Regions from separate parts of the Janthinobacterium sp. 67 genome, predicted to be linked through region 1. Evidence: predicted binding sites of a transcription regulator. Region 1 holds the regulator's gene; each other region holds the start of a gene.
What was found. Region 1 encodes sigma-54, which starts transcription at its own class of promoters, with help from an activator protein. Its sites were predicted from a motif close to TGGCANGNAANCTGCTTT; they were not measured.
Positions count from the first base shown of each region.

Region 2: a site for sigma-54 is predicted at 4,810-4,827, ahead of adh (aldehyde dehydrogenase). Genes of this name have one in related genera too.
Region 3: a site for sigma-54 is predicted at 3,494-3,511, ahead of CLU90_RS19770 (EDSAP-1 family PEP-CTERM protein). Genes of this name have one in related genera too.

Region 1 covers NZ_PGES01000001.1:4,655,279-4,664,931, reverse strand. Annotated here, with positions in the region: gene ilvA (threonine ammonia-lyase, biosynthetic) at 1-824, shown strand, start outside; gene queF (NADPH-dependent 7-cyano-7-deazaguanine reductase QueF) at 959-1,801, shown strand; gene CLU90_RS20915 (PTS sugar transporter subunit IIA) at 2,136-2,618, shown strand; gene hprK (HPr(Ser) kinase/phosphatase) at 2,655-3,590, shown strand; gene rapZ (RNase adapter RapZ) at 4,152-5,015, shown strand; gene CLU90_RS20900 (enoyl-CoA hydratase/isomerase family protein) at 5,017-6,102, opposite strand; gene hpf (ribosome hibernation-promoting factor, HPF/YfiA family) at 6,234-6,593, opposite strand; gene CLU90_RS20890 (RNA polymerase factor sigma-54) at 6,663-8,141, opposite strand; gene lptB (LPS export ABC transporter ATP-binding protein) at 8,146-8,901, opposite strand; gene lptA (lipopolysaccharide transport periplasmic protein LptA) at 8,901-9,482, opposite strand; gene lptC (LPS export ABC transporter periplasmic protein LptC) at 9,508-9,653, opposite strand, start outside.
Region 2 covers NZ_PGES01000001.1:5,135,331-5,144,983, reverse strand. Annotated here, with positions in the region: gene CLU90_RS23155 (porin) at 1-683, opposite strand, end outside; gene CLU90_RS23150 (PQQ-dependent methanol/ethanol family dehydrogenase) at 971-2,707, opposite strand; gene CLU90_RS23145 (DUF779 domain-containing protein) at 2,759-3,148, opposite strand; gene adh (aldehyde dehydrogenase) at 3,203-4,723, opposite strand; gene CLU90_RS23135 (beta-propeller fold lactonase family protein) at 4,976-5,932, opposite strand; gene CLU90_RS23130 (TonB-dependent receptor family protein) at 6,137-8,275, shown strand; gene CLU90_RS23125 (substrate-binding periplasmic protein) at 8,330-9,163, opposite strand; gene pedF (cytochrome c-550 PedF) at 9,189-9,653, opposite strand, start outside.
Region 3 covers NZ_PGES01000001.1:4,412,282-4,421,934, forward strand. Annotated here, with positions in the region: gene CLU90_RS19755 (type II secretion system F family protein) at 1-309, shown strand, start outside; gene CLU90_RS19760 (type II secretion system F family protein) at 323-1,261, shown strand; gene CLU90_RS19765 (LytR C-terminal domain-containing protein) at 1,273-2,346, shown strand; gene CLU90_RS19770 (EDSAP-1 family PEP-CTERM protein) at 2,414-3,406, opposite strand; gene CLU90_RS19775 (SDR family oxidoreductase) at 3,630-4,628, opposite strand; gene CLU90_RS19780 (hypothetical protein) at 4,664-5,038, opposite strand; gene CLU90_RS19785 (hypothetical protein) at 5,199-5,510, shown strand; gene CLU90_RS19790 (dodecin) at 5,538-5,744, opposite strand; gene CLU90_RS19795 (reverse transcriptase family protein) at 6,064-7,131, opposite strand; gene CLU90_RS19800 (helix-turn-helix transcriptional regulator) at 7,091-7,414, opposite strand; gene CLU90_RS19805 (hypothetical protein) at 8,196-8,777, opposite strand; gene CLU90_RS19810 (DUF7946 domain-containing protein) at 8,780-9,653, opposite strand, start outside.

The sequences.
Region 1 (9,653 bases):
GCCTGGCCGGCGAGGAAACCTTCCGCCTCGTGCAGGCGTATGTCGATGAAATCATCACCGTCGACACGGACGCCATCTGCGCCGCCATCAAGGATGTGTTTACGGATACACGCTCCATCCTGGAACCGTCCGGCGCGCTGGCCATCGCCGGCGCCAAGGCCTATGTGGAACGGGCCAGCCTGACCAAGCACCCCGTCAACAACGAAACCCTGGTCACCATCGCCAGCGGCGCGAACATGAATTTCGACCGCTTGCGCTTCGTGGCGGAACGGGCTGAACTGGGCGAATTCCGCGAAGCCGTGTTTGCCGTCACCATGCGCGAACAGCGGGGCAGCTTCAAGCGCTTCTGCTCGCTCATCGGCGCGCGCAACGTGACGGAATTTAATTACCGCATCAGCGATGAAAAAGCCGCGCACGTGTTCGTCGGCATCCAGATTGCAGACCGGCATGAATCGAGCGTGCTGGCGAAGACCTTCGAGGAACACGAATTCAAGACCCTGGACCTGACCCACGACGAGCTGGCCAAGTCGCACATCCGCCACCTGGTGGGCGGCAAGAGCCGCCTGGCCCAGGACGAGCTGCTGTACCGCTTCGAATTCCCCGAGCGCCCGGGCGCGCTGATGCGCTTTCTCGACAGCATGGCGCCGAACTGGAATATTTCCCTGTGCCACTACCGCAGCCAGGGCGGCGACGTGGGCCGCATCCTGATCGGCCTGCAAGTGCCGCCCGATGAGATGGGAGAATTCGCCCGCTTCCTCGATACCTTGGGGTACCGCTATTGGGATGAGAGCAGCAATCCTGTGTACAAATTATTCCTGGGGTAATAACAGGTCAGTCGCTTCACGATCGGAATGCGTCCCACCGGGGCGCATTCCCCCGCCGGGTCTGACCCCGGTCCTTGCCGTTGGGTTGAAATAAGCTACCATTCACCCTTCACAGAATTTGTAGCCACACGACCATGACCACCACCAACGACCTCGCCGAACAATCCCCCCTGGGCAAAAGCTCCGCCTACCGCACCGATTACGCGCCGGAATTGCTGTTTCCGATTCCGCGCCAGGGCAAGCGCGACGAGCTGGAACTGCGCGGCACCTTGCCCTTCTTCGGCCTTGACATCTGGAATGCGTATGAACTGTCGTGGCTGAACCAGCGCGGCAAGCCGCAGGTGGCCATCGCCAAGGTCAGTGCGCCCGCCGATTCGCCGAACATCATCGAATCGAAATCGTTCAAGCTGTACCTGAACTCGTTCAACCAGACCAAACTGGACAGCCCCGAAGCGCTGCTGGCCCTGCTCAAGCAGGATTTGTCGAACGGTTTCGGCGCCCCCGTGCAAGTCGAACTGACCTTGCAGGACGATTTCGGCAAGCTGAAAATGGGCGAATTCGATGGTGTGCTGCTGGACCGCCTGGACCTGGAAATCACGCAATACACGCCCTCGCCGCTGCTGCTGAAAGCTGCCCTGGATGAAGCGCCCGTGGAAGAAAAACTCGTCTCGCACTTGCTCAAGTCGAATTGCCTGGTGACGGGCCAGCCCGACTGGGGCAGCGTGCAGATCGAGTATGCGGGGCCGCAGATCGACCAGGAAAGCCTGTTGCGCTACCTGATCGGTTTCCGCGAGCACAATGAATTCCACGAGCAATGCGTGGAGCGCATCTTTGTCGATATCTTGCGTCAGTGCAAGCCGCAAAAACTGTCCGTGTATGCGCGCTATACGCGCCGCGGCGGCCTCGATATCAATCCGTGGCGCAGCAACTACAGCACGGGTACGATGCCGGGCAATCTGCGCAACGCGCGACAGTAACAACCGAGCAACACCGCAAAACCATGCCAGCAGGAATGTTGGCTGTGTTTTAAAACAACGTTGTCGTAGTGCCGCAGTGCATGTCAAAGACGCTGAAAAATCGGAAAATCAGCATTCGGCGGCGGAAAAACCGGCGCACCGCGTGTTTTTAATCAAGAAATAGCCGATACACGCCGATGTTATTTTTTTGCTAAAATGATGGCCACGTGGGCTGTAGCGCCTACTGCGCCCGCAGCGGGCGTATACTGTTGAGAATTGGCGTTACAGGCCGCCGAAACAGGCCTATAATTCGGCTCGCAAGCCCTCTGCGCATTGCACCATTTCATTGAGTGTCATGACTAATCTTAGCAAAATATTATCCCTCGAAAACGTCCTGCTGGACCTGGAAGTCTCCAGTAAAAAGCGCGCCTTCGAGCAAGCCGGCCTGATCTTCGAAAACAATTACGGCATCGCCCGCTCTACCGTTTCGGACAATCTGTTTGCCCGCGAACGCCTGGGCTCGACCGGTCTGGGCCATGGCGTGGCCGTGCCGCATGGCAGAGTCAAGGGCAGCAAAACCCTGAAATCGCCGCTGGGCGCCTTCGTGCGCCTGGCCGAACCGATTCCCTTCGAGTCGCCCGATGGCAAGCCCGTCAATCTGTTGTTTTTCCTGCTGATTCCCGATCATGTCACTCAGCAACATCTGGAAATCCTGTCGGAAATCGCCGAAATGTTTTCCGATGACGCCTTCCGCACGGCGCTGGCCACGGATCCGGAACCGAAATCCGTGCATTCGCGCATCGTCAATTGGCAACCCAGTCTGCAAGCGGCAGGTTAAACTTCAGGTATTCCTCCACTCCTGAAGAAGACCGCCATGTTGCAAACGCCACTGACGATACAACGCCTGTACGACGATAATCGTGAAAGTCTGCAACTGGGCTGGTTCGCCGGCTTCCCCGGCGGCGAACGCCTGATCTCGGGCGACGTCTCGTCGGCCGCCGACCAGGTGGGCCACTTGAACCTGATCCATCCGGGCCGCATCCAGGTCTTTGGCCACCAGGAAATCAATTACTACCAGCGCCTGAAGGTCAACACGCGCACCCACGTGATCGGCGAACTGATCGCCGGCGGCCCGCCCGCGCTGATCATCGCGCAAGGGCTGGAAACGCCGCCCGACATCCTCGCCATCTGCGACGAGCAAAACATTCCCCTGTTCTCCACTCCGCTGCCGGCCGCGCAAGTGATCGACTTCCTGCGCGTCTACCTGTCGAAAAAACTGGCGCAACGCATCATCATGCATGGCGTGTTCATGGACGTGCTGGGCGTAGGCGTGCTGATCACGGGCGACTCGGGCCTGGGCAAGAGCGAACTGGGGCTGGAGCTGATTTCGCGCAGCCACGGCCTGGTGGCCGACGACGCCGTCGAATTCTCGCGCATCGCACCGAACATGATCGAAGGCCGCTGCCCGCCCCTGCTGCAGAACCTGCTGGAAGTACGGGGCCTGGGCTTGCTCGACATCAAGGCCATCTTTGGCGAAACGGCCGTGCGCCGCAAGATGCGCCTGAAACTGATCGTGCACCTCGTGCGCCGCAACGCGCTGGAAGAGGAAGTCGAGCGCCTGCCTTTCCTGTTCCCCACGGAAGACGTGCTGGGCCTGCCCGTGCGCAAGGTCGTCATCCCCGTCGCCGCCGGCCGCAACATCGCCGTGCTGCTGGAAGCGGCCGTGCGCAATACCATTCTGCAACTGCGCGGCATCGATACCTTGCAGGAGTTCATGGAACGGCAACGACTCGCCATGAGTGGCGATTAATGTTGCCAAGGAGTTCGCCCTTGCAAGGGCGAACCGTTACGCAGGCACGCAGCCGTGCTGCGTGAATTCCCTGCTGCACCAACGACTCGCCATGAGTGGCGATTAATGTTGCCAAGGAGTTCGCCCTTGCAAGGGCGAACCGTTACGCAGGCACGCAGCAGCGCTGCGTGAATTCCCTGCTGCACCAACGACTCGCCATGAGTGGCGATTAATGTTGCCAAGGAGTTCGCCCTTGCAAGGGCGAACCGTTACGCAAGCATGCAGCCGTGCTGCGTGAATTCCCGGCTGCACCAACGACTCGCCATGAGCGGGGATTAGCAACGTAGGTCGGACTAGCGGGGCAAGGCCCCGCGTAATCCGACGACATTGTTAGCGGGTGTCAGCAGGAGCCCTCGCTTGCAAGCGAGGACCGTTACGCAGGCACGCAGCCATGCTGCGTGAATTCCCTGCTGCACCGCTTTGCGCTAAGCCGACCTACGAAATACACATATGAAATTGCAATAGTTTGTAAAGATAATTGCCTTGGGAGCAGAGCACCGGTCTTTATTGTATGATCGGGCTATGCATATCGTCCTTATCACCGGAATATCCGGCTCCGGTAAATCCGTCGCGCTCAATGTGCTGGAAGATGCCGGCTACTATTGTGTCGACAACCTGCCACCGGCCTTGCTGCCCAGCCTGGTGCAAACCCTGCTCGACGAAGGCACACCGCAACTGGCCGTCGCCGTCGATGCGCGCAGCGCCGAGTCGCTCGTCAGCCTGCCGCACAATGTGGCCCTGCTGCGCGACCAGGGGCACGACGTCAAGGTCATGTTCTTGACGGCTACCACGCATTCGCTGGTGGCGCGCTTCTCGGAAACGCGGCGCAGCCATCCGCTGTCGCACGAACTGCGTCCGAACCAGAATCCGGCCAGCCGCCGCACCCTGATCGAATGCATCTCGGAAGAACGCGAGCGCCTGTCGGCCATCGAACAGCTGGGCCACGTGATCGACACGTCGGAGCTGAGCGCCAACAAGCTGCGCGCCTGGATCAAGGATATCGTCGCCTCCGAGCGTGCACCGCTGACCCTGTTCTTCGAATCGTTCGCCTTCAAGCTGGGCGTGCCGCTGGACGCCGACTTCGTCTTCGATGTGCGGGCCTTGCCGAACCCCTATTACGACCTGGCCCTGCGCCCCCTCGACGGACGCGACGCGCCCGTGATCGCCTTCCTCGACGCGCAGCCGAGCGCGCTGGAATTGCTGGCCGACATACGCGCCTTCATCGAGAAATGGTTGCCATCATTCAAGTCCGACAACCGCAGCTACCTGACGGTGGCCCTGGGCTGCACGGGCGGCCAGCACCGCTCCGTGTACATGGCGGAACGGCTGGCGCAATACTTCGGGCCCAACGAACGCGTCGTCTTGCGCCACCGCGAACGCGCCTAGTTTAATTCAGGTGGCGCAGCGGATGCGCTTGCGCCGGCCAGACGGGAGCGAAGAAGCGCGCCACCATGGCCGCGTCGACCTCGTCCAGGCTTGATGGATTCCAGCGCGGCGCATTATCCTTGTCGACCACCAGCGCGCGCACGCCCTCGAGCACTTCGCCATGTTCGAAATTGTGGCGCACCACCGTGCGTTCCATGCGCAGGCAATCGGCCACGCCCAGGTGGGCGCCCCGCTGCAGCAATTCCAACGTCACGGACATCATCAGGGGCGAGCGCAGGCGCATGGCCGCCAAGGCCTTGCTGGCGAACGCACCGTCGTCCTGCGCCAGCGAGGCCATGATGGCTGCCACGGAGCCAGCGCTGAAATGGCGATCCAGCGCCGCGCGCGCCGTGGCCAGGGACGAAACGCCCGCCTTGGCCTGGAACGGCGCCGCCAGGGCCTTGATCGCCACCGGCAAGGCCTCGCCCGGCGTCGATTCGAACAGGTCCAGCAGGGCCCCCACCTGCGCTTCGGGCAGGTAGACATCGGCCAGGCCCGTGTACAGGGCGTCGGCCGCGTTGATCGTCAAGCCCGTCAAGCCCAGGTACAGACCCAGCTGTCCAGCCAGGCGGGACAGGAAATAGCTGCCGCCCACGTCCGGAAACAGGCCGATATTGACTTCCGGCATGGCCATGCGCGTGCGGCCCGTGACGATGCGCAGGCAGTTGCCGGGGCTAGCTTGCGCCACGCCCATGCCCCCGCCCATCACCACGCCATCCATCACGGCAATATACGGTTTCGGATAGAAATGAATCAAATGATTCAAAGCGTATTCTTCCGTAAAGAAATCTTCCAGCAAGGCACTGCCGCCTTGCGGCGTGGCCAGGCCCGCATCGTAAAAGAAACGGATGTCGCCGCCGGCGCACAGGCCCTTCTCGCTGCTGGAGCGGATCACGACGGCGTCCACCTGGGGATCATCGCGCCAGACCAGCAGGGCCGCGCTCAGGGCGCGCACCATGTCCAGCGACAGGGAATTCAAGGCTTTCGGACGGTCGAGCACGATGTGGCCCGTGCGGTTGCGGATGGCAGTCTGGACGAAGTCGCTCATGGCAGGCAGGAAAGAAGTGAAAGTGCAAACATTCTAGCGCCTGCGCGGGGAACATTGCGTTCCGCTGGGCGCAAAAAAGGGCGCAATGTGCGCCCTTAGTTGATCACAACCGGTTGAAAGTCGCAGGCCGCTTAGGCGGGGGCGAATTCTTCTTCCGAGCTGTCTGGCAGATGCTTGATCGCCTCTTTACCGTGCCCTTGCACTTTGGTTTTGTATTTCATCACTTGCCTATCGAGCTTGTCGATCAGGGCATCGATTGCGGCGTACAAGTCTTGCGCCAGGCTTTCCACATAGACGGTCTTGCCACTCAGACGCAGGTTGACTTCGGCCTTTTGACGTTTTTCTTTCTCTTTGAGGTTATCCACGGTCAGAATCACGGCGATATCGATGACTTGATCGAAATGACGTTTCACGCGCTCCAGCTTCGTTTGTACGTATTCACGGATGGCTGGTGTCACTTCGAGATGATGTCCGCTGATGGTGAGATTCATACACACTCCTAAAGATGATCGGGTTCGTGCGGTCCATCGTATCCGGCCCGCAGAGGAACCGAAAAAAACTTACAAACACTTACGCAGGCTCACTGGCGGAATTTTTAATGCTTCCCGGTATTTGGCAACAGTACGTCGCGCAATCACCATGCCTTGTTCCCCCAGCATGTCCGCAATCTTACTGTCGGATAAAGGATTTTTAGGGTCTTCTGCTCCTGTCAGTTGCACGATCAATGCCCGTATCGCCGTCGATGACGCTTCGCCCCCCGCTTCGGTGGCGACGTGGCTACCAAAGAAATATTTCAACTCGAACATGCCGTGCGGGGTCAGCATGTACTTTTGAGTTGTTACCCGCGAGATAGTACTCTCGTGTAAACCCAGTGTATCAGCTATTTCACGGAGCACAAGGGGGCGCATGGCAACGGCCCCATGCGAGAAAAAGTTCTTTTGTCTTTCTACTATCGCCTGTGCCACGCGCAGGATGGTGTCGAAGCGCTGGCGCATATTCTTGATCAGCCACTTGGCTTCCTGCAACTGTGCGCCCATGGCACCTTCGCCCTTGCCCTGCTTGAGCAGGTTGGCGTACATGGCGTTCACGCGCAGGCGCGGCATGACGTCGTTGTTCAGGGTCACTTGCCAGCCATTGCGCGCGCGCTTGACGACGACGTCGGGCACCACGTAATCGGACACGTCAGAGGCGAACACGGCACCCGGATGCGGGTTGCATTGGCGAATCACCGTCTGCGCTTCGCGCAAGTCTTCATCGTCGCAATCGAGGGCTTTTTTCAGCTTGTTGAAATCACGCTGGGCAAACCAGGCCAGGTGCTTTTCCACGATGACGAGGGCCATGCGCCGCGTCACCATGGCAACCTGCGGCAAGCGCTTGATCTGCAGGGCCAGACATTCGGACGCATTGCGCGCGCCCACGCCGGGCGGATCGAAACTTTGCAGCAGCGCCAGGGCCGTGCGCATCTCGTCCGCGTCGATTTCCAGCTCTTCCGGCAGGCGCGCCAGGATGTCGTCGAGCGACTCTTCCAGGTAGCCATTGTCGTCGAGCGCGTCGATGATCAGCTCGACCAGCGCGCGGTCGCGCAATTCGAGCACCGTCACGCGCATCTGCTCCATCAGGTGTTCGCGCAGGGTGCAGTGATGGGCTTCCAGTTGCGGACGGGAATCTTCGTCGTCGGGCGCCTTGCCCCGGCTCGCCTCGCTCCAGTCGCTGTCGCCGCCATCCACGGCGGCCGGGCCCTCGCCCGCCTCGCCGTCAAAGGTTTCCGCTTCAGCCGGCGCCGCGGGCGCCTCCTGGCCTGGCGGCTGGGGCGGCGCTTCGGCCGGCGCGGCCGTCGAACTCAAGGCGCCATCGGACAGCAGGCGCAGCGAACGGTCGAGCGGATCGTCGAGCCGTTCGAGCAGGGGATTGTCCGTCAGCAGTTGCTCTAGTTCCTGGTGCAATTCCAGGGTAGACAATTGCAACAGGCGTATCGATTGCTGCAACTGCGGCGTCAGTGCCAGGTGCTGCGAGGTGCGCAGCTGCAATGATTGTTTCATTGGCTCACATACGGAAGTGTTCGCCCAGATAGACCCGGCGTACCGACTCGTTCGCGATGATGTCGTCGGGGCGTCCCGACGCCAGCACCGAGCCCTGGTTGATGATGTAGGCACGGTCGCAAATACCCAGCGTCTCGCGCACATTATGATCGGTGATGAGCACGCCGATATTGCGCTCCTTCAAGAAGCGCACGATGCGCTGGATCTCGATCACGGCGATCGGATCGACACCGGCGAACGGCTCGTCAAGCAGCACGAAACGGGGATCGGTGGCCAGCGCGCGGGCGATTTCCACGCGGCGGCGCTCGCCGCCCGACAGGGACAAGGCCTGGTTCTCGCGCAACTTTTCAATCTGCAAGTCGGCCAGCAATTTATCCAGACGTTCCTCGATCTCGGCCTTCTTCAGGGGGCGGCCTTCGACGGTCTGGATTTCCAGCACGGCGCGGATATTGTCTTCCACCGTCAGCTTGCGGAACACGGACGCTTCCTGCGGCAGATAGGACAGGCCCATCTGCGCGCGGCGATGGATCGGCAGGCTGGAAATGTCCACGCCGCTGATGTCGATGCTGCCGCCGTCCGACGGCACCAGGCCGACGATCATGTAGAACGAGGTAGTCTTGCCGGCGCCGTTCGGGCCCAGCAACCCCACCACTTCACCGCATTCGACTTGCAGCGAAACATCATGCACGACTTGCCGCTTGCCATAGGTTTTTTGCAGACCGCGAACGATCAGGGTGCTGCCGCAACGAGTATTGTCCATTATTTCGTTCCTGGCGCAGGCGTGGCCGGCGCTTTCTCCGCCGCCGGCGCCTTGGTCTTCGGCTGGATCACCATGCGCACGCTGCCGCCATCGGGCGTGCTGGTGCCGCTGTTGGTATTTTCCATCTGGAATACTTCCTTGCGGCTGTCATACGAGATGAACGCGCCGTTGGCCACGTCGGTCACTTTCGTGCCTTCCAGGCGCGTTACCTTGGCCTTGGAAAACAGTTTCACCACTTCCGTCTTGTTGTCGTATTCCACGCGCTCCGCTTCGCCTTCGATCCACAGGTCGCCCGCGCCATCGCGCTTCTGGCGGAAGGTGGCCAGCTTGCCGGGATCGGCCCAGAAGGTGATGAACTGGTAGCCTTGCGGGTCTTCCGTGATCAGGGCCCGGCCCGCCTTCATGGTCAGGGTGCCCTTGACCAGCACGACGTCGCCCGTCAGGGTGCGGATCTGCTTGACGTCATCGACGTGGCCGCTACGCGCCGTGATGACGGCTTCCTTCTCGGAATCGGCCTTCTCGGCATGCGCCGCGCCCATGATGCCCAGAGAAAATACGGTCAACAGCAAGATGTTCTTCATAGTATGGTTTCCTTGTTTCATTCTGTCATTTTGCCGCCGCGGCCGGGCGCGGTTTCGGCGGGAGGACCATGCGCAGCGCATTCTGCACTTCCACCTCGCCGGTGGCGTTATTGGCTTTCATGCCGATGCCATTGAGGCGCGAGGTGCCCGTCAGGATATCGACAGGCACGT
Region 2 (9,653 bases), 480 kb from region 1:
TGCACTTGCGGACTCGACTTCGAAGAATAGGTCGAGCCTGCCACGATAGGCGTATCGGAGACGGGGCTGACCAGTGCCACGTCGACGCCAACGCCGCCCGACTTTGGCGAGGTGTACATGATCTGTCCATAGTTGCCCAGATAGGTATAGCCGGCACCGATATGGCCCAGGGTCACCCGTCCCCGCTGCGTGGCCTGCACGGGCGCGCCCGAGCCCAGCAAGGTCATGTCGGACAGGATCGCATTCGCGCCGAAGATGCCGTAGTCGCGCCCCAGCTTGAAGGTGCCCATGTTCTCATTGCCAAACGTAAAGAAAGCCTGGCGCACGTCGACGACGCTGTTCTGGCTGATGGCGCTGTCCGTGGCCGTCGAGTTGTAGATGCCGATCAAGGCTTTCACGTCGTACTCGCCCAGGCGCGAGCTTGCCGAGGTGATCAAGCCGTTGGGCAACAAGCCATTGCCGATGGTGGTGCGGTCCTTCTCTCCGCCGCAGCCGAGCGCCTGGCCGCCCAGCGCCAGCCCGCCCACCGCATCGCCCGAACACGACACCTGCGTGTAGTAGGCGTTGACGATGCCGCCCACCGACACGGTCCAGTCGCCAGCCTTGATATCGACGGCTTGCGCCTGTCCCACCGCTGCGATAGTCATGACACCGAGGCTCCCCAGCTTGATCCATGTGTTCATTTCTTCTCCTCTTTCTTCTCTGTTTTTAGTGTGCACACCAGTGATTGATGTACCTCAAGCTTTGGCAATAAGCGTGCCCAGCAAGCCTCAGAGGGAGAAAGGAAAAAAGCATATTCAACGTGTGCAGCGGCGGATCAATCGCCACTGATAGTGTTCATTTTTTGACCGCAAGTATGCGTATCGGCCATCGAGGTAAACAAAAAACTGACGGCCTGGGCCGTCAGCAAAAAGAAAGCACCCGGCGGACAGGGAGACACCCATCCGTGTGGCCCGGGCGCTTCACCCCGTTACTTCGATGCCAGCTTGAAGACCCACACGGAACCGCCCTGTTCCAGGAAGTTGACCTTCTTCGCCACTTCGCCGCCCCACAGCGGCACCGCGCCACCCCAGCCGGATACGACGGCCACATATTGCGTATCGCCATCCTGCCAGGTGACGGGCGGCGCCACGACGCCGGAGCCCGTCTGGAATTTCCACAGCTCCTTGCCCGTCTTCGCGTCGACGGCTTTCAGGAAACCTTCCGGCGTGCCGTAGAACACCAGATTGCCGGCCGTACTCATCACGCCACCCCACAGCGGCGCGTTGTTCTTGATTTCCCACACGATCTTGCCCGTCTTCGGATCGACGGCGCGCATGGCGCCGATGTAGTCGTCAAACAAGGGCTTGATGGTGAAACCTGCGCCGAGGAACGCACCGCCCTTCTTGTAGCTGATCGGCTCGTTCCAGATATCCATGCCCCATTCGTTCGCCGGCACATAGAACAGCTTGGTTTGCGGCGAGTACGCCATCGGCATCTGGTTTTTGGCGCCGAGGAAAGCGGGCGCGGCAAACACGGTACTCCCCTTCTTGCCCTCCTCGCCCTTGGTCGGATCGCCAGGGCGGCCGGCAGCGATGTAGTTCGGCCGGCCCGTCTTCAGGTCGATGCTGCTGGCCCAGGTGATTTTCTTCACAAATGGAAAGGCGTTCTGCAGCTTGCCCGTGTTGGCGTCGATCACATAAAAGAAACCGTTGCGGTCGGCCTTGCCGCCGTAGCGCTTGCCATCCATGTCGAAGGTGACGAATTCGTTGGCGCCGTCGAAATCCCAGGCATCGTTCGGCGTGTTTTGATACGCCCACTTGATTTGCCCCGTTTTCACGTCCAGCGCCACGGTGGACGACGAGTACAGATTGTCGCCGGGACGCAAATGGCTGTTCCACGGCGCCGGGTTGCCCGTGCCAAAATACGCGAGCTTGGTTTGCGGATCGTAGGTGCCGCCCATCCACGTCGAGGCGCCGCCCGTTTTCCACAGGTCGCCCGGCCAAGTCTTGTTTACCGTTCCCGAAATGCCGTTGTCGATGGCCTTGCCATCCTTGTCGTAGCGGTGGCCCATGTGACCCTCTACCGTCGGACGGCTCCACACGAGGTCGCCCGTCATCGGGTTGCGCGCTTCGACCCGACCGACGATGCCGAATTCACCGCCCGACACGCCCGTCAGCAGCAAGCCTTCGGCGATCAGCGGTGCGGCCGTCATCGAGTAGCCAGCCGCATAGTCGTCGACTTTTTCCTTCCAGACGATCTTGCCCGTATTCTGGTCCAGCGCCACCAGGTAGGCGTCGAGCGTGCCGAAGATCACCAGGTTGCCGTACAGGGCCGCACCACGGTTGACGACGTCGCAGCAGGGCATGATGCCGTCTGGCAAGCGATGCTCATATTTCCACAGCTTGGCGCCCGTTTTCAAGTCGACGGCGAAGATGCGCGAATACGATGCCGTGACGAACATCTTGCCGTTGTGAATCAGCGGCTGCGATTCCTGGCCCCGCTGTTTTTCACCACCGAACGAGAACGACCAGGCCGGCACTAGCTTGGCCACGGTCTTGTCATTGATCTGCGTCAGCGGCGAATAACGCTGGCCCTGCGTGCCCATGCCGAACGACAGGACGCTGGACGGATTCTTTGCCGTGCTGTCGAGCATGGCGGTGGTGACATTGCCCACATCGGCCGCCTGGGCCAGCGATGCCAAACCCAAACCGACGAGTATCCCCATGATTTTTTTCTGCACAATCATCTCCCTCTGTTTTATTAGTATGTGTGTGTATCAAGTCTTGCGGTGCTCATGCGGCTGGGCATGCAGCAAGGCGCACTCTTCATCGGTGAACAGGCGCGAGCGCGTCAAGAAGCGCTTGCCCGTGCCGTTGTCGAGTGAAAACATGCCGCCATTGCCATCGACCACATCGATAATCAACTGGGTATGCTCCCAGTACTCGAATTGCTCGAGTCCCATGTAGAACGGTGTGCCATTCAAATTGCCGAGATAGATGTCGGTGTCGCTGACATCGAACTCGCCCAGCGCATAACACATGGGCGTACTGCCGTCACAGCAACCGCCCGACTGGAAAAACATCAGCGGACCATGACGCTGGCGCAACTTGTCCATCAATTCCAGCGCCGCATCGGTGGCGACCACCCGGGCAATTGCTGCACTCATGGCATCCCTTTCTGTGCGCCGCGCCCGGACAACAGGCGCGGCGCGTGTACCGGTTTAGAAGAAGCCCAGCGCTTTCGGGCTATAGCTCACCAGCAAGTTCTTCGTTTGCTGGTAATGGTCGAGCATCATCTTGTGGTTTTCGCGGCCGATACCCGATTGCTTATAGCCGCCGAACGCGGCGTGGGCCGGATACAGGTGGTAGCAATTGGTCCACACGCGGCCCGCCTGGATGGCGCGTCCCATGCGGAAGGCGCGCGAGCCGTCGCGCGTCCACAAGCCGGCACCCAGGCCGTACAAGGTATCGTTGGCAATCGCCAGCGCGTCGGCCTCATCCTTGAAAGTGGTCACGGACACGACGGGCCCGAAAATCTCTTCCTGGAAGATGCGCATCTTGTTGTTGCCCTTGAACACGGTCGGACGCACGTAGTAGCCGCCTTCCAGGTCACCCGCCTGCGTGTTGCGCTCGCCGCCGGCCAGCACTTCGGCGCCTTCCTGGCGGCCGATGTCGAGGTAGGACAGGATTTTCTCCAGCTGCTCCTGCGATGCCTGCGCACCGATCATGGTGGACGAGTCGAGCGGGTTGCCCTGCTTGATGGCAGCCACGCGCTTCAGCGCACGTTCGATGAATTTCTCGTAGATCGATTCCTGGATCAGCACGCGCGATGGGCAGGTGCACACTTCGCCCTGATTCAGCGCAAACATGGCAAAACCTTCCAGGCACTTGTCGAAATACTCGTCATCCGCATCCATCACATCTTCAAAGAAGATGTTCGGCGACTTGCCGCCCAGCTCCAGGGTGACGGGAATCAGGTTTTGCGCGGCATAACCCATGATCAGACGGCCCGTGCCCGTTTCGCCCGTGAAGGCGATCTTGGCGATGCGCTTGCTCGAGGCCAGCGGCTTGCCCGCTTCCAGGCCGAAACCGTTGATGATGTTCAGCACGCCCGGCGGCAGCAAGTCGCCGATCAGCTCGATCAACACCATGATGGAAGCCGGTGTCTGCTCGGCCGGTTTCAGGACGACGCAATTGCCGGCGGCCAAGGCTGGCGCCAGTTTCCACACGGCCATCAGAATCGGGAAGTTCCACGGAATGATCTGGCCCACGACACCGAGCGGCTCATGGTAGTGGTAGGCATAGGTTTCCGCGTCGATTTGCGCGACGGAACCTTCCTGCGCGCGGATGCAGCCGGCGAAGTAACGGAAATGGTCGATAGCCAGCGGAATGTCGGCATTCATCGTTTCGCGGATGGGCTTGCCGTTGTCGATGGTTTCCGCCGTGGCGATCAGGCTCAGGTTCTGTTCGATGCGGTCGGCAATGCGGTTCAGGATATTGGCGCGCTCGGCAGGCGAAGTCTTGCCCCAGGCATCCTTGGCGGCATGGGCGGCGTCCAAGGCCAGCTCGACGTCTTCCACCGTGGAGCGGGCGATTTCGCAAAACGGCAAGCCCGTGATCGGCGTGATGTTAGGAAAGTATTCACCTTTTACTGGGGCAACGAATTTGCCGCCAATGTAATTGTCATAGCGTTGTTTGAAAGGATTGGCTACGCCCAGTTTGCTGATGTCTGCGAGATTCATGTCGTCCTCTATCGGGTTAATTAGAATGGAATTACTGTAATTAAAATCAAACGTCCTGGTACAGATGGGGTGAGTACACGGAGTCTTCCGCAAATGCCGTGCCAGCTCGCCATCCCACTACAAACTTAGCCGCTTTTCCCCTTGTTACAAGGGCGTGGCGTCAATACCGGTGTGCTTTTCAGCGCATGTCCGGGCTTGAGCCGCTGCACAATGGAACAGGTGTACCAGACTGGAACACCTGGTCCTGTGCCACTAGCGAATCACCACGCCCCATGGCAACTCACCCACTGCAATATCGGCTACCTTGCGCGCGCTGGCCGTGTTGATGACGGACACGCTGTTCGAGCGGCCATTGGCCACGTACAGCTTGGCGCCGTCTGGCGTGATGGCCATATTCCACGGGCGCTTTCCGACGGGAATGGTGGCCGTCACCTTGTTGCTGGCCGTATCGATCACCATTACCGTGCCGTCCGTGCCATTCGAGACATACACTTGCTTGCCGCCGGGATGGACCACGATGCCATTGGCATTTTTTCCAGCGGGAATGGTGGCAATCGCCTTGCGCGCGGCCATGTCGATCACGTAGACGGCATTGACCAGTTCGCACGCCACGTAGGCGCGGCCCGAGTCCGGACTGAAGCCGATGCCGCGCGGACGCAGCCCAACGGCGACGGACGCCACCTGGCGGCGCTGCGCCACGTCGATGACATCGACTTGTTCGGCCTCTTCCGCGCTGACCAGCAGCCAGCGCCCATCGGGGCTGAAGACGGCATGTTCCGGGTTGCGTCCCTGTACCTTGATATCGGCGAGCAAGCTGCCCGTCTGGCCATCGAGCAAGGCCACGCTATTGTTTTCCTCGACGGCCACGGCCACGTGACTACCATCTTGCGAGGCGCTGACGCCTTCGGGCGACTTGCCCAGCGCCACCCTGCGCAGGGGCGTGCCGCCAGCGTTATCGATCAGCAGCAAGGCGCTGCTGGCGGCGTCCGTGACAAACAATTGCCGCCCGGTGGGGTCGGCGGCGATGCCGCGCGGACGCTTGCCGGCTGCAATCTGGCGCACGACCTGGTCGGTCGCCGTGTCGATCACGCTCAAGGTGCCCGATTTTTCATTGGGAACATAGGCAAATGGAGCAGCCTGGAGGGCGCTGCTGGCGAGCGCAGGCAGCAGCCAGCACACCTGGCGCAAGCGCGAGAAGAAGTTGGGCATAATCACCTTTCGATGGCAAAACACAGGAAAAGCGCGCGGCATCGGCGCATCTGAACATTGCTGTATGCAAACGCCGTGCCACTGACACGCGTATAATTTCAGCCCACCAATGGAGACATGGCAGGCATATTGCTTGATACAACGATGCAGACCTGCGCCGCGCACGCGACCAAAGCAGGCTTTTATTCACATTGGAGAATCCGCATGCAGCACCGTTTCCGCCTGAACACCATCGCCAGCTTGTTTGTCGCCGGCAGCGCTACCCTCGCCCCCCACGTCTTTGCCGCCGAGGCAGCTGCCCCGGCCAACGGGCAACTGATGGATACGGTGGTCGTCAGCGGCAGCCGCATTGCCCATCCCAGCCAGGAAGTGCCGGCCTCGATCGACGTCGTTGACAGCGCCCGCATCCAGGATGGCCAGATCCGCGTGAACGCGTCGGAAGCGCTGGCCGCCGTGCCGGGTCTGGTGGTGCAAAACCGCCAGAACTACGCGCAAGACTTGCAAATCTCGTCGCGCGGCTTCGGCGCCCGCTCGGCCTTTGGCGTGCGCGGCGTCAAGCTGATCAGCGACGGCATTCCCGCCAGCATGCCGGATGGCCAGGGCCAGGCCGCCACCTTCAACCTCGATACGGCCGAGCGCATCGAAGTGCTGCGCGGACCGTTCTCCGCCATCTATGGCAACCACTCGGGCGGCGTGATCCAGCTGTTTTCCAAGGATGGGCAAAATCCCCCATCCGTCGAGCTGAACGTGACGGGCGGCAGCTTCGGCACCAGCAAGGTCGACCTCTCGGCCCAAGGCCAGGCAGGCGGTATCGGCTACGTGCTCGACGGCTCGCGCTTCCGCACCGACGGTTTCCGCGACCACAGCGCCGCCGCGCGCGAACAGGCGTTCGGCAAGATCACCGTCAAGCCGACGAATGACAGCAAGCTGACCATCGTCGCCAACAGCCTGCACCAGGGCAATACGCAAGATCCGCTGGGCGCCTCCTGGGCCACGTTTGCCCGCGATCCGCGCGCGGGAGAAATCGACACGACGGATACGCAAAACCCGAAGCGCACCCTGGCCGAGCGCTACAACACCCGCAAGAGCATCGACCACCAGCAAATCGGCGCCACCTATGAACAGTCGTTCGGCGACGACCGCCTGCACGTGACGGCCTACGGCGGCAACCGCGACGTGATCCAATACCAGGCATTTACCAAGGGTTTCCAGGCGCCGGCCAGCCATTCGGGCGGCGTGGTCGACTTCCAGCGCGAGTTCTACGGCATCGACACCAACTGGCTGCACGTGAACCAGCTGGCCGGCGGCAAGCTGAGCACCACCATCGGCATCGATTACGGCCGCTCCAGCGATGACCGCACCGGCTATGAAAATTACATCGGCAATACCTTTGGCGTGAAAGGCAAGCTGCGCCGCGACGAGCAGGATGTCGTCTCCAGCCTCGATCCGTATATCCAGACGGAATGGCAAAGCGGAGCGTGGCTGCTCAGCGCAGGTGTGCGCTACAGCAAGATGAAAGTGTTGGTCAACGACCGCTATCTCGGCAATGGGAACGACAGCGGCAGCCTGGAGTTCAGCCACACGACACCGGTGCTGGGCTTGCTGTACAAACTGACGCCGGACGTCAATGTGTACGCCAGCGCCGCCCGCGGTTTCGAAGCGCCCACCCTGAATGAACTGTTTTACTCGGGCACGGGCGGCGGCTTCAATTACCAGCTGAAACCGGCCACCAGCACCAACCTGGAAGCGGGCATCAAGGCGAGGATCAACCACAACACGCACGTCAATGCGGCCGTGTTCCAGATCAAGACCAACGACGAGCTGGTGGTCGACAGTTCCAGCGGCGGGCGTACCAGCTACCGCAATGCGGGTAAGACCTTGCGCCAGGGTATGGAAGTGTCGCTCGAATCCAGCCTGCCATATGGTTTCACGACAAAAGTGGCGCTGACCAGCCTGCACGCCGTGTATGACCAGGCGTTCGGCGCCGTGCGCGAAGGCAGCCGTTTGCCGGGCGTGCCTAGCGCCAACCTGTTCGCGGAACTGGCCTGGAAAGACACGCTCGACCGCTTTGGCGCGGCGCTGGAAAGCGTGGCCAGCAAGCAGGTCTACGCGGAAGACAGCAACAGCGAAAAGCCGGCGCCCGGCTATACGGTGTTCAATGCGCGCTTCAACGCCAAGCAAAACGTGGGGAACTGGCGCTTCAAGGAATTTGCCCGCCTGAACAATCTTTTCGACAAAACCTACGTGGGTTCCGTCATCGTCGGCGACAGCAACAAGCGCTACTATGAAGCGGCGCCGGGACGTAACTGGCTGCTGGGTGTCAGCGCGCAATACTCGTTCTAATAACAAAGCCCGCGTATCTTCCGATACGCGGGCTTCGCTATCCAGCATGGCTAGTTAGGGCCGAGCTGCCTTCACGCCATATTTCTCAAAAATGGTTTTCAATTCGCCGCTGGCCGCCATCTCGTTCATGGCTGCCTGCAGCAATTTTGCCACGTCGAGCTGCTGGCGGCTGACGGCCAGGCCCACGGCCCAGCCGGCACGGGGCAAGCGGGCGAACGCCACTTCGCTCATGGGGAAAGCAGGATCGCTTTTCAGCACGGACTCGATTTCCGAACGGTTGGCCAGCACGGCGTCAAGCTGCCCCGCCTGCAATTGCTGCAAGGCTTCGGCCGCCGTGTCGAAGATGCGCACGTCGTCGCGGTACTTGCCATTGTCTTCGCCCAGCATCAGCATGGCCGCGATCGACACCTTTTCCACGCCGATACGCTTGCCTGCCAGCGAGGCGACGCCGTCGAATTGCGGCACGGCTTGCGCGCTGCGCGCCAGGCGCACGGTTTCCACGTAATACGGCGCGAAGATCTCGACCTTGTCGTTATCGGCCATCAACTGCTTGTCGACTGGCACATGCAGCATCACGTCCGCGGGACCATAACCGAGGTAATGCCCCTTCCACACCATATTGCGCAAGTCATCGTTGAGGTTTTCACCGGCGGGAAATGGCAGCAAGCTCAGTTTCAGCCCCAGCTTTTTCGCCAGCGCTTCGGCGATGTCGATATCGATGCCGACTCCCTTGTCGGAAAACGGCGCGAATTCGTTGTACACAGCCACTTTCAGGCTGCCCGACTGCTGCACCTTCTGCCAGTCGGCATGCGCCGGCGCGGCTGCGCACAGCGCCAGGCAAGCGAGCGAGATCATCGCGCGCACGCCCCGGAGTTGAAATGAACGCATGGGACTCCTTCGTGATCAGTGTGGCTTAGTTGGATTCGCGGCGCGTTTCCAGATAGGTCTTGATGGCCCACATGGCTTCCTGGTTGAACACGCCTTCGAACGGCGGCATGTACACGGCGCCATTGCGCACTTTACCGTGACGGATGGTGGTCAGGTAGTAATTGTCCGTCTCCTTGTAGCAAGCCTGTTTCTTTGTCTCATTCTTGATACCGAAGCAATCGCGGTCCAGCTGGCGCAAGTCCGGCGCGATGCCGCCCGAGATGGCTTCGATGCCGTGGCAGCGGGCGCAATTCTGGTTGTAGGCCGAGGTGCCGACCGTCAGAGCCAGCTTGTTGCCCCGATACGGGTTTTGCTCGAGCCACTTGTCGCCCACCTTGGGCAAGCCTGTGGTGTCGACGCCTTGCGGCGTGACGTTGCCATGCGCATAGGCATGCGGCAAGGTCAGCAGGGAAGTGAGGGCGACGGCGCCGGCGGCCGCCACGCCGAGCAG
Region 3 (9,653 bases), 240 kb from region 1:
ATCGCCGTGCTGGTGCAGCGCGAATCGGGCGGCAACCTGGCCGAGGTGCTGGTCAGCATCGCGCGCATCATCCGCGCCCGGTTAAAACTGCTGGGGCAAGTGCGCGTGCTGTCGGCCGAGGGTCGCATGTCGGCCTGGGTGCTGGGGCTGATGCCTGTGGTGATGATCGGCGTCATGGCGCTGGTCAACCCGCAATACATCAGCCTGCTGTGGACCGATCCCAGCGGCATTAAACTGCTGTGGTACGCGGCCGGCATGGTGGCGCTGGGTGTAGTGTGGATGCGCAACGTCATCCGTATCCGGATATAAAACAGGAGGTGGCATGAGCGGCGCACAACTGCTGTTTCTGTTGATCGTCTTCGCCGTGGTGGTGGCGCTGGCCCTGCTGGCGTGGCTGATCTTCTTTCCCGGCGCCTTGCGCCAGCGCCTGTTCGGTTCCATGACGCCGGCCGCCAGCGATGTGGTGGTGGAAAACGGCTGGGTGGAGCGCGTGGCGCGCGTGGCGCAGCCGTTCAGCAAGCTGTCGCTGCCTGAAGAGGGCTGGGAACGCTCGCCGCTGCGCACGCGCTTCATGAACGCGGGCTGGCGCCAAGCCAGCGCACCGGCCCTGTACTTCGCGGCGAAAACCGTGCTGGCCCTGCTGTTTCCCACCGTCCTGGGCCTGTATGCGGCCAGCGCCATGGCGGCGCAGTTGCGCAGCGTGCTGCTGTTGCTGCTGTGCGTCAGCGCCACCGTCGGCTATTACCTGCCCAATCTGGTGCTGGCCAGCACGGCCAAGCGGCGCCAGCGCGACATCTTTGAAAACATCCCCGACGCGCTCGATTTGCTGACCGTGTGCGTGGAAGCGGGCCTGAGCCTGGAGCGCGCGCTGGTGAAGGTGTCGGGCGAAATCCATATCAAGAGCGTGGTGCTGGCGCAGGAATTGCAGCTGGTGCTGATGGAAATGCGCGCCGGCTTTTCCAAGGAAAAGGCGCTGCGCAACCTGGCCCTGCGCAGCGGCGTGGAAGACGTCGACACCTTGGTCGCCATGCTGATTCAATCGGAGCGCTTCGGTACCAGCATGGGCGATTCGCTGCGCGTGCATTCGGAAAACCTGCGCGGCAAGCGCAGCCTGCTTGCAGAAGAGGCAGCAGCGAAGATCGCCCTGAAACTGCTGTTCCCGCTGATCTTTTGCGTCTTTCCCACCCTGATGCTGGTGCTCATGGGGCCGGCCGTGATCGAAGTCTATCGCGTGCTCGTGCCGGCCATGGCCAGCCGCTGAAAGGAGCTACCATGCGCTTGATGATTTCCCGCCTGGCCGCCGCCTGCGCCTGCCTGGGCCTGGCCGCCTGTACCACGCAACTGGCCCACGCGCCGTTGCCAGCGTGGCCCGACGCCGATGCCGCCTATGCGGCGGGGCGCCAGCATTTCGAGCGGGGCGATTTGCCGGCGGCGCAAGCGGCCTATGAACAAGCCTTGCGCGCCGCACCGCGCCACGTGAACGCGCGCAACGGTCTGGCCGTGCTGCATGCGCAGCGGGGCGACCACGACGCGGCGATCGTCCATTGGCTGGCCTTGACGCAGGAGGCGGGCACGCCGCAGCCACGGCAGGCCTACCTGTTCAGCAATCTCGGTCATGCCTATTATTTAAGCGGGCGCGATGCGCAGGCGTTGACTGCGCTGGAACAGGCCTGTCTGCTCGACCCGCTCAATGCGCTGGCCTGGCGGCATCTGGCGCAGGTGCTGGAACGGCTGGGGCAGCACGCGCGCGCCGCCGTCATGCGGCGCCAGGCGAGCAGCTTGCAGGAACACGATGTGCGGCGCGACATGGCGTTATTGCACGGCGAGCAGTCGCCACAGCCCGTGCCGGCGGAGGCGCAGACACGGGATGTGCCCGCCATGGCGCGCGTGGAGATCACGCAGAGCGATGGCCTGGCCCGCCTGCGCCGCGTGCCGCCGGCCATCGTGCGCAGCGTGCCCGCTGCCGCGTCGCAATCTGTGGCGCTTGCACCGGCAGCCAGCGTGCCGCATCCGCGCCTGGAAATCGTGAATGGCAACGGCGTGCCCGGTCTGGCCGCCGCGCTGGCGCGCAGCCTGGCCGGTGCGCCCGTGCAGGTGGTGCGCCTGGCCAATGAAACCCGCTTCCAGGTGGCGCGCACGCGCGTCGAATACCGGCCCGCGCAAGAACAGGCGGCGCGCCAGCTGGCCCGCCAGCTGGGTGCTCAAGTACAGACCCAGGCCGCCGACTGCCCTGCCAGCGAACTGCGCCTGGTATTGGGGCGCGACCTCACCGATCCCGCCATGCTGCACCGCTATTATCTGCAGCAATTGCAGATGGCGCGCCGGGCGCTGGCACGGCTCGGTTAACACGTTTTGAGCGGCACAAAAAAAACGCGGCGCCTTGACGGGCGCCGCGTTTTTTTCAAGCTGCTGATTATGTCGGCTGCCGGCGGCGCGTAAAGGCCAGGGCCGCCAATCCCGTGCCCAGCAGGAACAGGGTGCCTGGCTCCGGTACCTGCAGGGGGTCGATGACGACGATATCGGTGCGCGTGGACTTCGAAAAGTTCATGGTGTAGCTGCCGGCGGGCAGGGCGAAATTCGACGTCAGCGAAAACATCGCAAAGCCATTCGTGAAGGTGCGCCCCGTGGCCGGGTCGTTGGTACCGGCCGTCATGTTCAGGCTGAAGGGATCGAGGCTGCCGACCGTATGGTTGCCGTTGATGTCGCTGCCATTGCTGGCGTCGCCATCGGGCGCGAACTGGAAGATCACGCCATCGGCGTTCGCGCGCGACAGGCAGCCCACGGGACTGGAAGTATTGCACGAGATATTGAAGATATCCATGATCGACACGTTCGACTTGTCGCCCATCGTCGTCACGCTGGTGCGCAGGTCGCGCCGCGCCATGAAGTTGAAGGTGATGAAGCCGGCGCTCGACAGGGTCAGGTTGACGGAGCCGGTGAGCGTGTCACCCGCCGTGGCCGTGGCGGCACCGACCGTGTCGCGCTGTGCTTCCGCAACGGCGCGCACGGTGGAGCCGGCGGCCGTGAGCATATTGCCGAAGGCATGCGCGTCGCCGCGGGCGAACTCCAGGGTGGAGCTGGGGCTGGGTGCGTAATTATTTTGCGGCAAGCCGCTGCAGCCGCCGCCCGAACATACTTGCAGCACGTCGGCGTTGGCGGCCGGGCCCGTATTGACGGCGCGCGGATTGACGGCCACGCCACCCTCGAAGAAGGCGCTGTCGCTGGCATTGCGGTTGGCGCCGGCCAGCGACAGCGCGCCGGCGCTGGTGGTGATGCGGAAAGTGTTCAACTCGTTGACGGCCAGGCCGTACGCGCCGGCCTGCGCCTGGCCGCTGGCAAGCAAGCTTGCCGCCGCCAGTGCGCCCAGCCAGCCCAAGGTCTTGCTTCGTGTGTGATCGATGTTCATCGCAGCCTCTTATCGTAGTCAGTCTCGGAAAATCCGGGGGATGAAAAATCCAGAATGACCTGCCTGGATTCATCTCGTAGACAGTGATAAGCAGCTTGCGTGCCACACAAAAAAATCACATGGAATCAAGTACTTGTGCAAAGCGGACTGAGCCGGTTGAAGCAAAGTGTAAGAAAGGCCGACGGCGCCTGGCGGGTGGTGCCGGCGCCGGCGTCACTGCGCGCTAGGGACCGCCGCGCCCGCCGACGGCGCCATACACCTGGCCAGTGGCGTAACTCGATTCCGGCGATGCCAGCAACACATACACGGCCGCCAGTTCCGCCGGCTGCCCCGGGCGTCCCATGGGCGTGTCCTGGCCGAACGCGGGAATCTTGTCCGGTGATTGCCCTCCCGTCACCTGCAATGCCGTCCAGAAGGGGCCGGGCGCGACGGCATTGACGCGGATGTTCTGCTTCGCCAACTGCTTGGCCAGCCCTTTGGTAAAGATCATGATCGCGCCCTTGGTGGCGGCGTAATCGATGATGTTCTCGCCGGGATCGTAGGCATTCACGGAGGCGGTATTGATGATGCTGGCGCCGGCTGGCAGCAGGGGCACGGCCGCTTTCGTGATCCAGAACATGGCGTAGACATTGGTCTTGAAGGTGTCGTCAAACTGCGCCGTGCTGATGTCGAGGATGGAGTCGCGCGAGAATTGCCGTCCCGCATTGTTGACCAGAATATCCAGGCCACCCAGCTGGCGGGCCGCTTCGCTGACCAGGCGCTGGCAAAACGCCTCGCTTTTGATGTCGCCAGGGATGGCCACGGCCTTGCGCCCCGCCGCGCGGATCAGCTGCAGCACTTCCTGCGCATCGGGCTCTTCGGCCGGCAGGTAGTTGATGGCCACGTCGGCGCCTTCGCGCGCAAAGGCGATGGCCGCCGCCCGCCCGATGCCGGAATCGCCGCCCGTGATCAAGGCCTTGCGCCCCAGCAGGCGCCCCGATCCCTTGTAACTGGTTTCGCCATGGTCGGGCCGGGGCTGCATGCGGCTGGCCAGGCCCGGCCACGGCTGCTGCTGGACGGGAAAAGGCGGGCGCGGATAGCCGGGTGCCAGCGGCCTGGGTCCGGCGGGCACCGGCGCCTCCGCCGGCTGTGCCGCCGTGGGCACGGCGAAGGCGGCCAGTGCGCCGCCGGCCATGCCTTCGACAAAGCTGCGGCGTGACTTGCTGAGTTTGGGATCATCCATGGCAGGACCTTTCAAGGGCGCGGCAATTGGCAGGTTCAGGTACCGCGGTGATAGCCGAGGTGGCCACCCGAATTGCGCGCGCAGCCGCAACCGATGCGCGCCACTTCCTCGTCTTCCGTCAATTTCCAGTTGGTAATCGTCGTGTGCTGCCAGTCGATGTCGCTTTTCTTGACAGGCTTTACCGTCAGGGTGCGTGCTTCCGCATCCGTGTACTCCATCAATTCCTCGTCGTCGGCGATGTCGAAATGGCGGTGGATCAGGGAAATGCCAAAGCGATCGAGCGCGCCATAACGTTGCAGCACGTCGCGCAGTTCGCGAAAGCAGGCGAGGTCGTCGGGCAGCAGCGGATTGACGGCGGAAATATCGGCGACGGGCTGCCATTGCATGGCTTGGATGTTCAGGCTGTGCATGATAGGCTCCTGTGCCCCATGATGACAGGTCCAGGCTGCCAGAGGGGCACTGGCAGCCTGTCGAAACGTCCATCGTGGCCGCAAAGCCGATGCGGCGTTTGCGCCAGATCAAAGGTGCGGCACATCGCCTCTCGCCGATAAGTGCCCGGTAAAATAGGCCATGGCAAACAAAACCCCCACCTTCCCCGGCGCGCGCACGGGCCGCGGCCAGGTCCTGGCCGTCCTGCTGTCGAACCGCGACCAGTCCGGCGCCGAACCGCTGCAGGGTCGCGTCTCGCTGGCCGCCATCGTCAAGGCGCTGAAACGCAAATACCACTGGCCGATCGAAACGCACAGCTTCCCCGCCAACACGCAGGACGGCCGCGCCAGCTGGGCGACCGTCTACAGCTTGCCGGAAAAGGTCATAGAGACCGCGCTGGACAACGGCGGCCGGGAGTGGCTGGAGAGCCGGGGAGTACCTGGGCGGCGGTGAACGCGCCGCCCGCCTTGCTCGGTCCCTTTATTCGAGCCGGAAGCCGACCTTGAGCGTGACCTGGAAATGCGCCACCTTGCCATCGACGATATGGCCGCGCGACTCCGTCACTTCATACCAGTCCATATGCTTGACCGTCAGCGCCGCCTTGGCAATGGCATCGCGTATCGCCTGATCGCTGCTCTCGGTCGAAGTTCCCACCAGTTCGATCAGCTTGTAAGTGTGTGCGGACATGATATTTCCCCAGGTAGGCAAGCCAGACATCGGGAGCCTGCTTTGCGCAAGCACGTGCTCATCTTGCGCCTAAACGTGCAGATAGTCATTGCGCGGTGCAGCAATGCGCTACGTCAGTGGTTTGCTTCGACGGCGATGGGTTGCAATGGTTGCGGTAGTGTCCCGCAGGCCGAGGAAAAGAAAAAAGGGCTACCAGCCGAAGCGGGTAACCCTTTGATTTTCCTGCTGAATTCTGGTGCCGACTGCCGGTTTCGAACTGGCCACCTGATGATTACAAATCACGCTCTGGACATCACTTAACCTGACTTTGTATTACAAATCAAGAACTTGCAGTGATTGACCTAACAGTATCGCCTTGTTGATCTAACAGTGTCGTTGACGGTTTGTTGACACTAGCTGTCTTGCGAGCGCGATGTTTTGCGCTTGCTATTCGAAGCGCCATGACACGGCCCCAATCGACAGCATATCGCTTCAAGACATCCTGGCGTGCAGTACGGTACTTCGCATCGATCTGTTCTGCTTCCGACAACCGGCCCACAAGGCTCGCTAACAACTTTTCTCGTATTTGGCCACCGACAGAACACTCTAGTGCCTCGGCGTATTGACGAATTTTCTGACACCTGGCATGCGGTAGGATAAGGCGCCCTTCCGTCACAATCAGCCCTGTGACCATTGCTGGTACGGCGTGATAAGTCTTGATTTTGTGATATCCGTAGCCGTTCTTATGAATTTCCATCGCAATTCTGGTTAGCAAGGCTCGTGTTGCGTTAGGACCAGAAATCGTAACATCATCGACATATAACGTGAATGTACAATCCGCCTCTATACAAAGTTTCTCAATACGGTCAAATAAATCGCGATTTGCTAAAAATGAAAGAATGGGGCTAATGCAACTTCCGGTAGGGAGATGTACGCCATGCTTTTTGGTTCGAACAGTACACAGCTTGGCAAGAATGGTCGCGAGGTCAGGCGAGCATTTCAACGTATTGGCAAAAAAATTGTGGACGTAACAAAATCGTACTGAGGGAAAAAACTTCTTAATATCGATCTTAAGAATATTCTGATTGCCAATGTGCTTCTCGGCATTAGTCTTATATGACCTTTTTTTTGTGGCCGAGTGAATATAATCCCTTGGCACAACTCGTGAAAAAAGGCTCAATAGCCGCTTGTGGACAGGAATTAGCGTACCTACAGGTTCCGTAATAAATCGCCCTGTCTCACAGTGAACAAAAATCCTATAATTGGATGTTAACTTTGCAAGTTCCGTAACTCCCAAAGTAACTAAGTCGACCTGTAATAGTTCCGCTAACTTGCGTTTGCTTGACAGTTTGTAAAGTGGAGATTGTTCAAGCTCGTATTGCTTTGGCTTCCTTGGACTTGGCTTCATCAGTATCTGCAATCCATTCAAGTACTTTTAACATTTTTTTCGAAATGAAAGCCCGTGCTTTGCTAGCGCTTTGAGTCCCGTCCAGAGTTTCCGAAAAAACAACAAGAGACGAAAGCGGAACACCAAATACTTGTGAGTACCTATGCAATATTTCTAAGCTTGGTTCTTTCTTTCCGGATTCTAGTTCTGACAAATAAGATGTAGAAATAGAGAGCTTTCCAGCAAGATTTGTTTGTGTGAGATTATGATACTGGCGTATGACCTTAAGCGCATTACTGATCATTATATGAACTCCTCAAAAATGGAAGGGTGCTCGGCTTAGAACAAATCAATGAAGAAAGAGAGTACATCCTTTCCCCACGACTCCACTTTTGCAAACACTTCAGGCACATGCACCTGAAGGAAGCGCCAAGTCGCAGGCCGTAAAAGAATAAATCGTAAGACTGCCTTAGCAATCTTGACGAGAACCCCTCTAGTTTTCGGCGCCGGAGCGGAATCAGAAGATTTGTGTTTACCTTGCGTTGGTCGTTTTGTAGTTCGTAATTGCATAAATTTTCCTTTGAAAAACACTGATCAGGAATTGATCAGTGCCGGGCCTAAGCCCGCCCTCGCTCTTTCAAAGGACAGAGAAAACGACCAAACTCCCCTTCACCCATTAGTGACTGGTTGCGCACCCTCGCGCAACCAGGTATGCACAGTCGTCGTCGAGCGTGACGCGTCCCGACGTGGAGACCGAAGCATGGTTTTGGCAAGCAAAAAGCAAGCCGCGAGCTAGCGCTCAACACTACTTTCGAGGATTCTCTGTTTTCCAAACTACGGATGAACTCTACCAAGAAACCTGAGAAGGTGCAAGAATTATTTCGCTGGTAGCGAATATTTTTCGCAAAATTTGATTGTTATTTTGATTACTTATTCTTGGATTTACCTGTGCTCGTCGAGCATCGTTGATGGCAGGGATGGCAGGCTATATCACCTTGAAGCGAAGTAGGGCCGTCATGGACAGCGAATTGTGACGAGCTTATGGCATCCAATACAAAGTCGACATGGAAGGAAGGCTGATATACCTAAAGGGTCAGTTTGGGTGGGCCGTCAGGATACTGTTGGGCAAACTTGTCAGCTTCATCGGTGAACCAATAGAATAAAGACCAATGCTCTCTAGCCGGATTGATGCCGTTAACAAAATTTTTGCCGTAACGGGCGCATCGTGCGTAGTAGCCAAACATGTTCATTGCCACATCTTTATTGATCTGTTCAGAGCATACCAGTAAGGCTATTTCCTCAATAAATGCCAAAAACTTACGTTTAGCGTCCCACATTTCTTCCTTGGCGAGTTCAGTCTTATCAGCATCTAGTAAACACAGCACAGAATACAGAATCTCGTCATCGAATAGGCGTCGATGTTGGTTTAGAAAGAACTCTGTCCGTTTTAGCTTTGCGCTAGTTTCTTTGTCATGCTGGTCTTTCGAACGTTGCTCGTTCAGACGCTTCAATTCATGATAAATCTTATAGAGACCAAACACGCCAAAGAGTACCGCCGCTACTACTCCAAGTGCTTGCCAATAGACTGCCCACTCGGCCATTGTCCGACAAGAGCCGCTGAATGGAACACAATAGAGTTGGGCTGCCACTGGGGTTAAGACTGGCATGGTTAAGTAGCTTTCAAAATGTCATGAACAATGTACCTCTTCACGACACCTTGCGCACTGACTACCTTCGAGACCTTAAAGTGTAATTTCCCTGCTTCGCCATCAACTTTTGAGCGCATTGAGTCAATTGCGAGACCTTTTAGTCGAGACTCTTCAGAGTCGGCGAACCTAAAAGAAATAATTCTATTATCGTTATCTGAGTACAATCGGCCAAGGTCGCTGATCACACTGTAGCGTGTTACGTTGCCGAGAATGTAGCCAGTTTCCACTTGCTCTTCGCGCGTCGTAACATAGTCCAAACTCGTTGCGTCAAGCTTAAGTACATCACCTACTCTAGGGCGGCTTAAGTACATCACCATGCTTCGATCACGAGCAATCGATTTATGAAGTCCCTGCATTGCGGTCTCTAGCGCATCACCCATTTCAAAAACAAAATCTTCGTCTTTTTGCTTGATTTTTTTAACAAACGATGTTGTTGGATCGTATTCTTGGCCTGCCGCAATCGCCCAACACCAAGTAAGGTAATCCCAAAAATTGTTAGCTATGACACTATGGCCGATTTTTACTACGGTCTTTGCATCGAAAACCACATCGATTCTTTCCTCAAAGCAGCCTTTTATTGAGGAGTGAAGAAATGAGTGCGACCCATGTGCAGCTTGTGCTTGCTTTCGAATATGCTCATCATTGGCAAAAGCATGAGTAACAATGTTGATGGACCTCGCCAAACCGTTGATGAACCCAGCAGCATCATAGATGTCAATTTTCCCTTCATCAGCGATTCCACCTTCGATGCGAATCAACGCACTGATATCTTTTTCTGCCACATTTTCCTCACAGATAGCCATGCTCATGGATAACCTATTGTTCGATGCAGAG